DNA from 3 places in the Clostridium saccharobutylicum DSM 13864 genome. Region 2 is predicted to be linked to each of the others. Evidence: a T-box and tRNA genes for the amino acid it is inferred to sense, from the RefSeq annotation. Region 2 holds a T-box; the other regions hold tRNA genes.

Region 1 (3,647 bases), 160 kb from region 2:
AATATGAAGAAGACATTGTCTAATAGATTCAAAAAGTTACTTTTCATTATGACAATTATTGGGCCAGGACTAATTACTGTAAACGCTGGTAATGATGCAGGTGGAATTACAACATATGCATCAGTTGGAGCTTCATATGGGTATAAAATGTTATGGGGACTTTTGTTAATTACATTTAGTCTTGCAGTAATACAAGAAATGAATGCAAGAATGGCAGTAGTAACTGGTAAAGGATTGTCTGATTTAATTAGAGAAAAGTTTGGAGTTAAACTTACTTTTTTTGCAATGGCTATTCTTTTAATTGCTAATATGGGAGTTGTCTTTGGTGATTTTGCAGGTATTGCAGCAAGTTTAGAACTTTTTAATGTAAATAAATATATATCAATACCTATTGCATCTATAGCAATTTGGTTTTTAATAATGAAGGGATCTTATAAAAAGGTAGAAAATATATTCTTGCTATTTACATTTGTATTTTTTACTTATATTATTTCAGCATTTTTGACTAAACCCGATTGGGGAGTTGTTGCTAGATCTATGGCCACTCCAACAATTGAGTTTAATACAGGTTTTATTTTAACATTTATAGGAATGATTGGTACAACAATTACTCCATATATGCAATTTTATTTGCAATCATCAATAGTAGATAAAAAATTAAGTATATCTGAGTATAAGTATGAAAAACTTGATGTTTATTTAGGAGCATTTTGGGGAAATGCAGTAGCATTTTTTATAATTGTTTGTACAGCAGCAACACTTTATAAAGCAGGTATAACTATAGGTTCTGCACAGGAAGCAGCAATGTCTTTAAAGCCATTAGCAGGGGAATGGGCATACATACTTTTTGGTGCTGGATTATTTGGGGCATCAGTCCTTGCTACAGCTGTTATTCCGCTTTCAACATCTTATGCAATATGTGAAGCATTTGGATGGGAAAGTGGTGTTGATAATGATTATAAGGATTCACCAGCATTCTTTAGTATATATACTGGTATAATTGTAATAGGTGCTTTATTTATACTTATTCCTGGAATATCACTTATGCAAATTATACTTATAAGTCAAGAAATAGCTGGAATGCTATCTCCAATTATATTAACATTCATGATAATTTTGATTAATGATAAAAGAATAATGGGTAAGTATGTTAATAATAAAACGCAAAATATCATATCTTGGGCAACAGTTATATTTATTATAACTTTATCATTAATTTTATTTGTATCACCACTTATTTCATAATTTGAATATTAATCAATAAAAAACAAATATATATAATATGTTATTAAAATTATGTTAGTTAATAAATGAGTCTTTTTATTTTAATATTTTAATTATTAAAACATATTATAATAGCGTATATAAAATTTATTAAATAAATTTTATATACGCTTTTTCTTGTCTTAAGTACAATTTATTGCTGTTTAAGAAAAATAATAAAAATTTATATTATTATATGTACTATAAATTATAATAGTTAGTATGAATATTATTAATAAAAAAACAAATAATATAAAAGTAAATTTATATGTTTTAGATATTATCTTTGATTGAGTATAAAAACTAGTTAGTACAAGTTATGGAATTTAAAAAGTAAAACTTATAATATGTGTAATTTATTCAAGAGTAATTAGGTGGTGGTAATGTATTGAATTTTAACCACTATAATTTAAATAATTTTACTGTAGAATAATCTTGAATTTAGAAGACGTATATGTTATTATTAACAAGTATCCTTAATAACATATTTCAAATATGTTATTAATAAGTGATATTTAATTTACAAAGTATAGTGATATATATAGTATTACTATAAAAGTATGCATTTTATTAAAGACTAATGAGCAATGAATAATATGGTCTGATGTCCACTGGGGACTAGACTTTTTCACAAGAGTGAAAAGTTATGGAGGTTCAATCCCTCTTCATTCCACCATTGCCATGCTAGATGGGGAGTTAGCGGTGCCCTGTAACCTGCAATCCGCTATAGCAGGATTTAATTCCTCGCTTAGGTATTAGCGATCTATAGTCTGACTTTTGTAAGTGGTGTTGATGACTGGGTCCCACGCAACGGAAGCCCATGAACCTCGTCAGGTCCGGAAGGAAGCAGCGATAAGTGGTCACTTTCGTGTGCCGTGGATCAATCTGGTCTGAGCTAACTGCAAAAGTAACGTATGGAGAACTAATAACGAAGCGAGGTGCATGGTTCAATTTAAATCTTTAATAAGATTGATTAGAATTTTTCGAATAAAATAGGTTATTCTTCAATAGGATTAACAATATAGGACAAAAATCAATAGGATAAGAAAGTAAGGGAATTTCATTTATGAAATGCCCTTATTTTCTTTTATAAGCATAAATATTAAGTTGAATTAAAAAAACTTATATGATATTATAGAAAAGCATAAAGTTAGAAATAAATTATGGAGAGATGTCCGAGTGGTCGAAGGAGCACGCCTGGAAAGCGTGTATAGGGGCAACTCTATCAGGGGTTCAAATCCCCTTCTCTCCGCCAACTACGAAATACTTATAGTGTCACTTACGCACGGTATAAGAGAGCACACGCTTAGCTATGAAAAAATAGCTAGTGTGTGTTATTTTTTTGAAAAAATATATCTATTTGATATATTAATGAATGAAAAGTGTTAAATTGACTAACAAAGCGACTGTATAGACGATAGTTTTTAGTAACCAAAACAAATGCATGACTTTTATTTTGGTTAACTATAGTATAAGTTGTTTATCTATGCAATCCTATAACAAGCAAAGAGAAGGTATTATAATCTTTGTAAATAAAAATTATAATACCTTCTCTTTGCTTATTATATTACTCATATTATTAATCTCCAAACGGTGCTAAAGCTATGCAGTTTTTTTTATATGTTTTTCTTGATTTATGTCTTTTTGATCCATATTTTTAAGAATATTAGTTAAATTTTTATAGTCATCTGTAGTAAGATTTGGTCGACTAGATAAACTATATAGCATCGCTTTTTTAAAGTTTTCAAAACTAAATATTTCTTTAATAAATTTTATCATATATGCTTTTCTCCATTCAAAGTTTATTTACGATTACAATAGATATACTTCTTTGATGAATTTTATTATGAACTCATCAAAGAAATCAAATACCTTTTATGAAGCAGGCATTTGATTTTTGATTATTATATCATAATTTTAAGTTATGTTTTTTATTATTATAATGAGAATGTTTCAGGTTCTCCTGTAAATGAAGAAATAGTGGCAGTACCTTTTGTAAAATAAAGAACAGCAAAAATACCATCATTAATGTTATACATAGATTTTAAAACTGGAATAGTTTCAAGTGCAAGTTCTTTTACTTCACGTCTATCATCGTTTGCTACCTCACCACTAAGACGAATCCATTGACCTTTTTTGTTCATCCCACTGATTTCAACTTTTGGATTTTGAAGCATTTGTTTGAAACATTTTTTAGTATTGTTTGTTACGATATATAATTTGTGTTCATATTCAAAGACAGCACCAAATGGTCTTACCCTTGGTTGATCACCTTCATTAGTTGCTAGGTAAAAAGTACCACAATCTTTTAAGAATTCTAAAGCTTTATCCATATTTATTGCTCCTTTCATGTGCGTGTGTTAAAATTTAATTATACATAAATG
Region 2 (3,647 bases):
TAATTTACCATATAAAAGAGTAGGTGCATTAAGAATTTCTTCAAATGATAGTGGCAATAAGCGATTAGATATTATGTATAATAAGGCTAATGAACGTGGCATTTTAGGAGTTCACTTAATAGAAGATAATGCTATTTATGATATAGAGCCAAATTTAAAGATAAAAGCAGAAAAAGCACTATATTCAGAAAATATTGCGGTTATTTCACCTTACAATTTAGCCATTTCATATGCTGAAGTTGCTGCTGATAATGGAGTGAATTTTAGATTAGAAGAAGAGGTTATTGATATTAAGAATGTAAGCAAAGGCTTTAAGGTAACAACTAATAAAAACAAGTTTACTTGTAAGTTCGTGGTTAATACAATACCAAGTGAAATTTTTGCAGGAAGATATGTAGAAGGCAAAAATGAAGTAATAAATAAAAAAATGAATTATATTTTATTTAATGAAAATTTAGATAATTACATTAATAGTGTAATTATTAATGATATAGATGAAGATGCTTTTGTAATAAATATACCAACAGCATCAAAAGAAAATTTAATTGGGATAAAGGGATATGATTTTTTAAGTTTAGAGGATGGATTACAATTATCTAAGAGTATTTTACAGGATGTAAAAAAGGAAGTAGTTATGAATATTTTTACTGAAACATACAGTAAAGGTAATACGTTAATTGATGATAATAAGATTCAAGATGGATATATAAAAGTTACTGGAAGTCATTATAGTAAGATAACAATTGCACCTGCTATTGCTGAAAAGATTGAAGAATCATTAAAAACTAATATGAATATAACTAAGAAGAGAGACTATGTTGATAAGAATAGGGAAATGTATACATTTAAGAATATGTCTAAAGAACAAAGAAATGAGATAATTGCTTTAGATTCAAGGTATGGAAACATAATATGTAGTTGTAATAATGTTACAGAAGGTGAAATCATAGATTGTATTAGAAGGCCACTTGGTGCAAGAACTGTAGAAGGAGTTAAAAGACGTACAGGAATAGGTCTAGGTAGCTGTAATGGTTCTTATTGTAAAATGAAAATTATAAAAATTTTAGCTAGAGAAATGAATGAAAGTCCTTTAAGCATAGTATATGATTCGATGGATTCAAAGGTATTAGTTAGCAGAATTAAAGAATTTAATGAAATCTAACTAGGAGGAAATTAAAATGAGCAATAAAGATATTTTTACAAGTTTGGTTAGAATAAAGGGTGATTTAAATAACAAAGTTGCATCTGTAAAAAGTACTAAGCCTATAGAAAAGGAGTTATGGAGGGAGTTTTCCAAAGTTCTTAGTAGAATATATATAAGTACTCCTATTGATATCGGAGATATCATTTGTAAGAATATAATGAATACAGGTATAGATATTGTTTGTACAAGAAGGATTGATTGATATTTTTTATATGCTTTGATGTATATATAAATTAAAATTTCTAAGGAAAGTTAAGTTAGTGTTACATTATTTGAGTATAAATTATTTTTTGTAACACATATATATTGACAAATATAGGTGTTTTGTAATATATTAAATTTAAGTTAATATAAAAACCTGTGATGAGAATAGTAATAATATTATGATTTTTAGAGAGTCAGTGGTTAGGTGTAAACTGATAATTGTAGATTATGAATCCACCTCTGAGGGACTGCGATGAGTAGTACGGTATATATCGTTAAATAGTTAAGTGGATAGTATTTTTAATACTATCAATTAGGGTGGCAACGCGGAGTTCTTCGTCCCTTGTATGGGAAGAAGGACTCTTTTTTTATTGAAAAATATATTTTTATTTTAGGAGGATAAATTACATGTTAGATTTAAAAAGAATAAGAAACAATCCAGAAGAAATTAAGAAAGCTTTATCAAATAGAGGGGAAGATTTTGATGCTAAGGTTATTGATGAAATAATACAATTAGATGAAGAAAGAAGAAAAATATTAGTAGAAGTTGAAACACTAAAAAATAAAAGAAATCAAGCTTCAGCTGAAATTCCTAAGCTTAAGAAAGCAGGAGAAGATGTTACTTCAATAATGACTGAAATGAGAGAATTAGGAGATGAAATTAAGCAATTTGATGTTAGGGTAACAGAAATAGATGAAAGAATAAAATATATTATGTTAAGAATACCTAATATACCAAATCCAGAAGTTCCAGATGGTGAAACAGATGAGGATAATATTGAAATAAAAAGATGGGGAGAGCCAACTAAATTTAGTTTTGAACCAAAAGCACATTGGGATCTAGGAACTGACTTAAACATTTTAGACTTTGAAAGAGGTGGAAAGGTAGCTGGATCTAGATTTACTGTGTATAAGGGATTAGGAGCTAGATTGGAAAGAATGATAATTTCTTATTTCTTAGATAAGCATACATGTGAGAATGGATATACTGAAATATTACCACCATACATGGTTAATAGAGATAGTATGACAGGAACAGGTCAATTACCTAAGTTTGAAGAAGATGCATTTAAAGTTGAAAACAATGGATATTTCTTAATTCCTACAGCAGAAGTTCCTGTAACTAACATGTACAGAAATGAAGTACTTGCTGGAGCAGACTTACCAATTAAGCATGCTGCATATTCAGCTTGTTTTAGAGCAGAAGCGGGTTCTGCTGGAAGAGATACAAGAGGTCTTGTTAGACAACATCAATTTAATAAGGTCGAATTGGTTAAATTTTGTAAGCCAGAAGATTCTTATAATGAATTAGATAAACTTGTTACTGATGCTGAATCTGTATTACAAGGATTAGGTTTGCCTTATAGAATAGTTAGAATATGTAAAGGTGATTTAGGATTTACTGCAGCTTTAAAATATGATATAGAAGTTTGGATGCCAAGTTATAATAGATATGTAGAAATTTCAAGTTGTTCAAATTTTGAAGATTTCCAAGCAAGAAGAGCTAATATTAAATATAGAGAAACTCCAAAAAATAAACCACAATTTGTTCATACATTAAATGGATCAGGAGTTGCGATAGGTAGAACAGTTGCAGCTATATTAGAAAACTATCAAAGAGAAGATGGCAGTGTAGAAATCCCAGAAGTTTTAAGAAGATATATGAATTGTGATGAAATAAGATAGTTTGTTATTAAAAAGATATAATATGTAATAAAGCATTAAAAGGAAGTATGAATAAGTTATTTTTACATTATAAATTCATACTTCTTTTTAATAAAACATAATAAGAAGAGAAATAAGTTATTTGTATATTAATATATGTATAAATGAAACGAAGCTATGCAAATTTTTAGTTTTTATACATTTTATCTTTAATTATGATGTCAAAATTTCTACTGTATTTAAACATTAATAAATAAAATCATTTATTAAAATAATTTTATTTAAAAGTGTTGACATAATAATAATTGCTTGCTATAATAAATCTTGTCGTAAGACGTGGAAAGATGGTCGAGTTGGTTTAAGGCACCGGTCTTGAAAACCGGCGTGCGTGTAAGCGTACCTAGGGTTCGAATCCCTATCTTTCCGCCATTTTTTTTATCTAAAAATAAAGATAGAAGGCACATGGAGAATTACTCAAGTGGCTGAAGAGGCGCCCCTGCTAAGGGCGTAGGTCGGGTAACTGGCGCCCGGGTTCAAATCCCGGATTCTCCGCCAAAGCATCTAATATTTTATT
Region 3 (3,647 bases), 150 kb from region 2:
AACTAGATCCTCTAGTCCTTCATTTTTTATTCTTTCATTAACTTTAGATAACTGCTCAGAACTCAAAGTTATCCCCATAGCCTTTACTTTATATTTTTTAGCTGCAGTAATAATCAATTCACCCCAGCCACAGCCTATATCTAATAAGGTTTCACCCTCTTTTAAATCTAATTTCTTAATAATATGTTCTACTTTGTTTTTTTGAGCTTGAGTTAGTGAATCATTTGCAGATTTAAAGTAACCACAAGAATATGTCATGGTATCATCTAACCATAATTTATAAAAGTCATTTCCAATATCATAATGAAATTCAATATTCTTTTTACTATTCTTAATATTATTTGTAGCCATCTTTAGTAAATTTGCATATTTATCACTATTGCTTAAAAAACTCTCTTTATTATTATATAAAGATTCTATAACTTTTTGAACGCTTCCCTCGATATCTATTTTTTTGGTCATATATGCTTCACCAAAAGTTAATGAAGGATCCTTAATAATATCAGCTTTAGGAATAGGTTCATTAAAAATTATTTTAAATTGGCTTTCTCCTTGTCCATAAACTTCTGAACTACCATCCCAAAGTTTTAGTTCAAAGGTATCTGAAAATAAATTTTTAAATAATGTTTTGTAAAATATTTTGTCAATAATCATGACATTCATCTCCCATTTTTATTTAATTAACAAATCTAAAAATTAGATTAAATTTAACGATTTACTTTATTAGCTTCATTACTATTTCACATAGCTTTACATTTTGAACGCAGTTTACCATTTATATATTTCTTTTAAATGTTATTCTCTTTACTTTTTGATAAATAATTGAATAATTGATTATAATTTTTTTCTACTAATGGTTGTCTGTTTTTTGAATTCTCAATTTTATTATTATGTATGTCCATATTTTTTTTAAAGTTTTCTAATGTATCAATAATAGCAGTTTTAAATAGTGGAATAGAATCAATTATTCTCTTTATTCCATATATATATTCATCATCACTAAGAGTAAAACATTGAAATAATCCAGAAGTTAATCTTCCATCAGAGAACATATATATGTATCTATCACGCATTTCATCAGATAAATCAACTTCAATTTTATGCTTATATAATCTAAATATAATATCTCCATTTTTTATAAACACAGGAAATATACTAGAAAAAAGCGCCACTATATTGTTTTGTTCATCAACTACACCCGAAAAATCATTTTCATTAAGTCTCGCTACAATTTCATCTGTAAATATACAGTTTTTTATTTCCTTGCCCAATTTTGATTTTAATCTTTGTTCTCTTTCTTCAATTAATAAATTATCAATAGAATTAAATAATCTATTAATCGGACTTATATTTTTTTTTGAATTCTCTTTATTAGTAATCATAATAATTCCTCCATAAATAATTTAATTAAAACTTAATCTTTAATGATTTCAAAGAATATCATTAGACCAACTCAAATAGTAATAAATAAAAATGACATACACGATATTAACCTTTCGCATATGTCTTCAATAATTTCAGTTTTAACTATATCAAAAACAAAGTTAAAAAATAAAATTAACTCTAAAAATATTTCCGGTACAGATAATGTTAAAAAGCAATTGTATTATTATTCCTAAAAAATATGCTATTAAAATAATAATTACTTATTTAAAATATTTCAAAGGTCACTTATTCCGTAAAAATCGCCGACATAGTGGTCATACCAGTTAGTGCTAATATATCACATATTTTCTAATAATTCAACAAATGAATTCATAACAACATTTCCTTTTCTGTTACTTTCCTAATGTTTTTTTCCATTAACTTCATTTTCCATGCATTTATGTTAATCAGTAGTGTTTCCGCTTTAACATACATTTATATTAATATATTTTCATATAAAAAAATTTATGCCATAAAAAACTCAAATAGACCTCAACACAATTTCTTGCTTGCAATTTTTTATTAAAATAACTATTGAGCATAAGATTATATTAGGTAAAATATTAAAACATAAAAAGTGCTACAATCCTTAGTAATATAAGGTTTAAAGCGCTAAACTCAAATAAATATTTTGGCGGAGAGAAAGGGATTTGAACCCCCGGTACCCTAGTTTGAGTACAATGATTTTCGAGACCATCGCTTTAAACCACTCAGCCATCTCTCCATATAATTTTTCAATTCATTTATTTTACATATATTACACAAATAAACACACAAGATAATTATACACCTTATTAAATCAAACAAAAAGCACTTTTACTATTAATATCATACTTCTATTTACCATATCCTCAATTTATAATTATATAATTCATATCAATCTTAAAGTTATCAAGTTTATTACATTAAATATTATTGTTTTCTTCTTTTGTCGAAAAATTCAACTAATAAATCAGAACATTCATCATCATATGTCCATTTAACATTAACAAAAGAATTTAACCTTCTGTTATCAAGAATATTAATTGTTGAACCACAAGCTCCCATATCTTTATTAAAAGTTCCTATGTATAATTTAGATATTCTACTTTGAACAATAGCACTAGCACACATCGGGCAAGGTTCAAGTGTTACATACATTTCGGTACCATTGAGTCTCCAATCGCCAAGAAACTTCGATGCTTTTCTTATTGCTAAAATTTCAGCATGTGCTGTAGTATCATTTAATGTTTCTTTTAAGTTATGAGCTTTTGCTATAACTACACCATCTTTTACAATGACAGCCCCTACTGGAATTTCTCCTTTTTCCATTGCTAAAATTGCTTGTTTCTTAGCAATTTCCATGAAATCTATCATATTTAATCTCCTTATCGTTATATTAAAATTTCTTAAATATTATTTCACATATATCTTACTACCTAAATTATATTATCTAAATAAAATTTTAAGTTTATATAAAAAATTAAAACTAAAATTTATATCTTACAACAAAAAAAGATCACTGAAAAATGTATACAGTAATCTTTTTATCTTATATATTAATCCTAACACTTCAATCATTATTTTTTAATTAATATACTAATATCCATTTATTTTATTTTTCCTCTTCAACATTAGTAAATATTCTAACTTTTTTAATTCTGTTTTTCTCTATCTTCTCTGCAATAAATTTTGTTTTATTTATCGCAACTTCTTCCTGCTCTTCTGGCATTCTACCAAGCTCTCCAATCATAAATCCGCCAACAGAATCAAATTCTTCAGAATCTATATCGACCCCAATTAATTCACTAATCTCATGTAATTTCACACTTCCTTCAACTACATATTCGTTATCCCTTATAACTTGAACAGACTTCTTCTCTTCATCATATTCGTCTTCAATTTCTCCAACTATCTCTTCTACTAAGTCTTCAATTGTGACTATTCCAACAGTTCCACCATATTCATCTAATACAACTGCAATATGATTTCTTGATTTTTTCATTTCTTTAAACAATTCTACAATTTTCTTAAATTCAAATGTATAGAATGGTTCTCTAATATATTTATTTACATTAAAGTTTTCCCTTGCATTTTCAACCATAGCAAGATCTTTAACATTTAAAAATCCTATAATATTATCTATAGTTTGATTATAAACAGGAATTCTAGAGAATTGCTCATTCTTTATTACTTCCATTACTTCATCATAAGTTGCTTCTTCATCAATAGAAATAATATCC

What was found. A T-box is a leader RNA that pairs with one kind of tRNA and senses whether it is charged. The one in region 2 lies ahead of serS (serine--tRNA ligase), so its partner is inferred to be a tRNA-Ser.
Region 1: it has a tRNA-Ser gene. The T-box ahead of serS (serine--tRNA ligase) is inferred to sense a tRNA for this amino acid. The anticodon was not compared.
Region 3: it has a tRNA-Ser gene. The T-box ahead of serS (serine--tRNA ligase) is inferred to sense a tRNA for this amino acid. The anticodon was not compared.

The regions. Positions count from the first base shown of each region.
Region 1 is NC_022571.1:4,962,713-4,966,359, reverse strand. It holds gene CLSA_RS21245 (magnesium transporter) at 1-7, shown strand, start outside; gene CLSA_RS21240 (Nramp family divalent metal transporter) at 4-1,245, shown strand; RNA gene ffs (signal recognition particle sRNA large type) at 1,943-2,209, shown strand; tRNA gene CLSA_RS21235 (tRNA-Ser) at 2,429-2,518, shown strand; gene CLSA_RS23545 (hypothetical protein) at 2,866-3,042, opposite strand; gene CLSA_RS21230 (pyridoxamine 5'-phosphate oxidase family protein) at 3,201-3,596, opposite strand.
Region 2 is NC_022571.1:16,031-19,677, forward strand. It holds gene CLSA_RS00075 (NAD(P)/FAD-dependent oxidoreductase) at 1-1,162, shown strand, start outside; gene CLSA_RS00080 (DUF1667 domain-containing protein) at 1,179-1,406, shown strand; T-box leader at 1,556-1,755, shown strand; gene serS (serine--tRNA ligase) at 1,817-3,094, shown strand; tRNA gene CLSA_RS00090 (tRNA-Ser) at 3,412-3,502, shown strand; tRNA gene CLSA_RS00095 (tRNA-Ser) at 3,538-3,628, shown strand.
Region 3 is NC_022571.1:4,970,098-4,973,744, forward strand. It holds gene CLSA_RS21255 (SAM-dependent methyltransferase) at 1-654, opposite strand, end outside; gene CLSA_RS21260 (hypothetical protein) at 789-1,382, opposite strand; tRNA gene CLSA_RS21265 (tRNA-Ser) at 2,058-2,149, opposite strand; gene CLSA_RS21270 (nucleoside deaminase) at 2,338-2,781, opposite strand; gene CLSA_RS21275 (HlyC/CorC family transporter) at 3,020-3,647, opposite strand, start outside.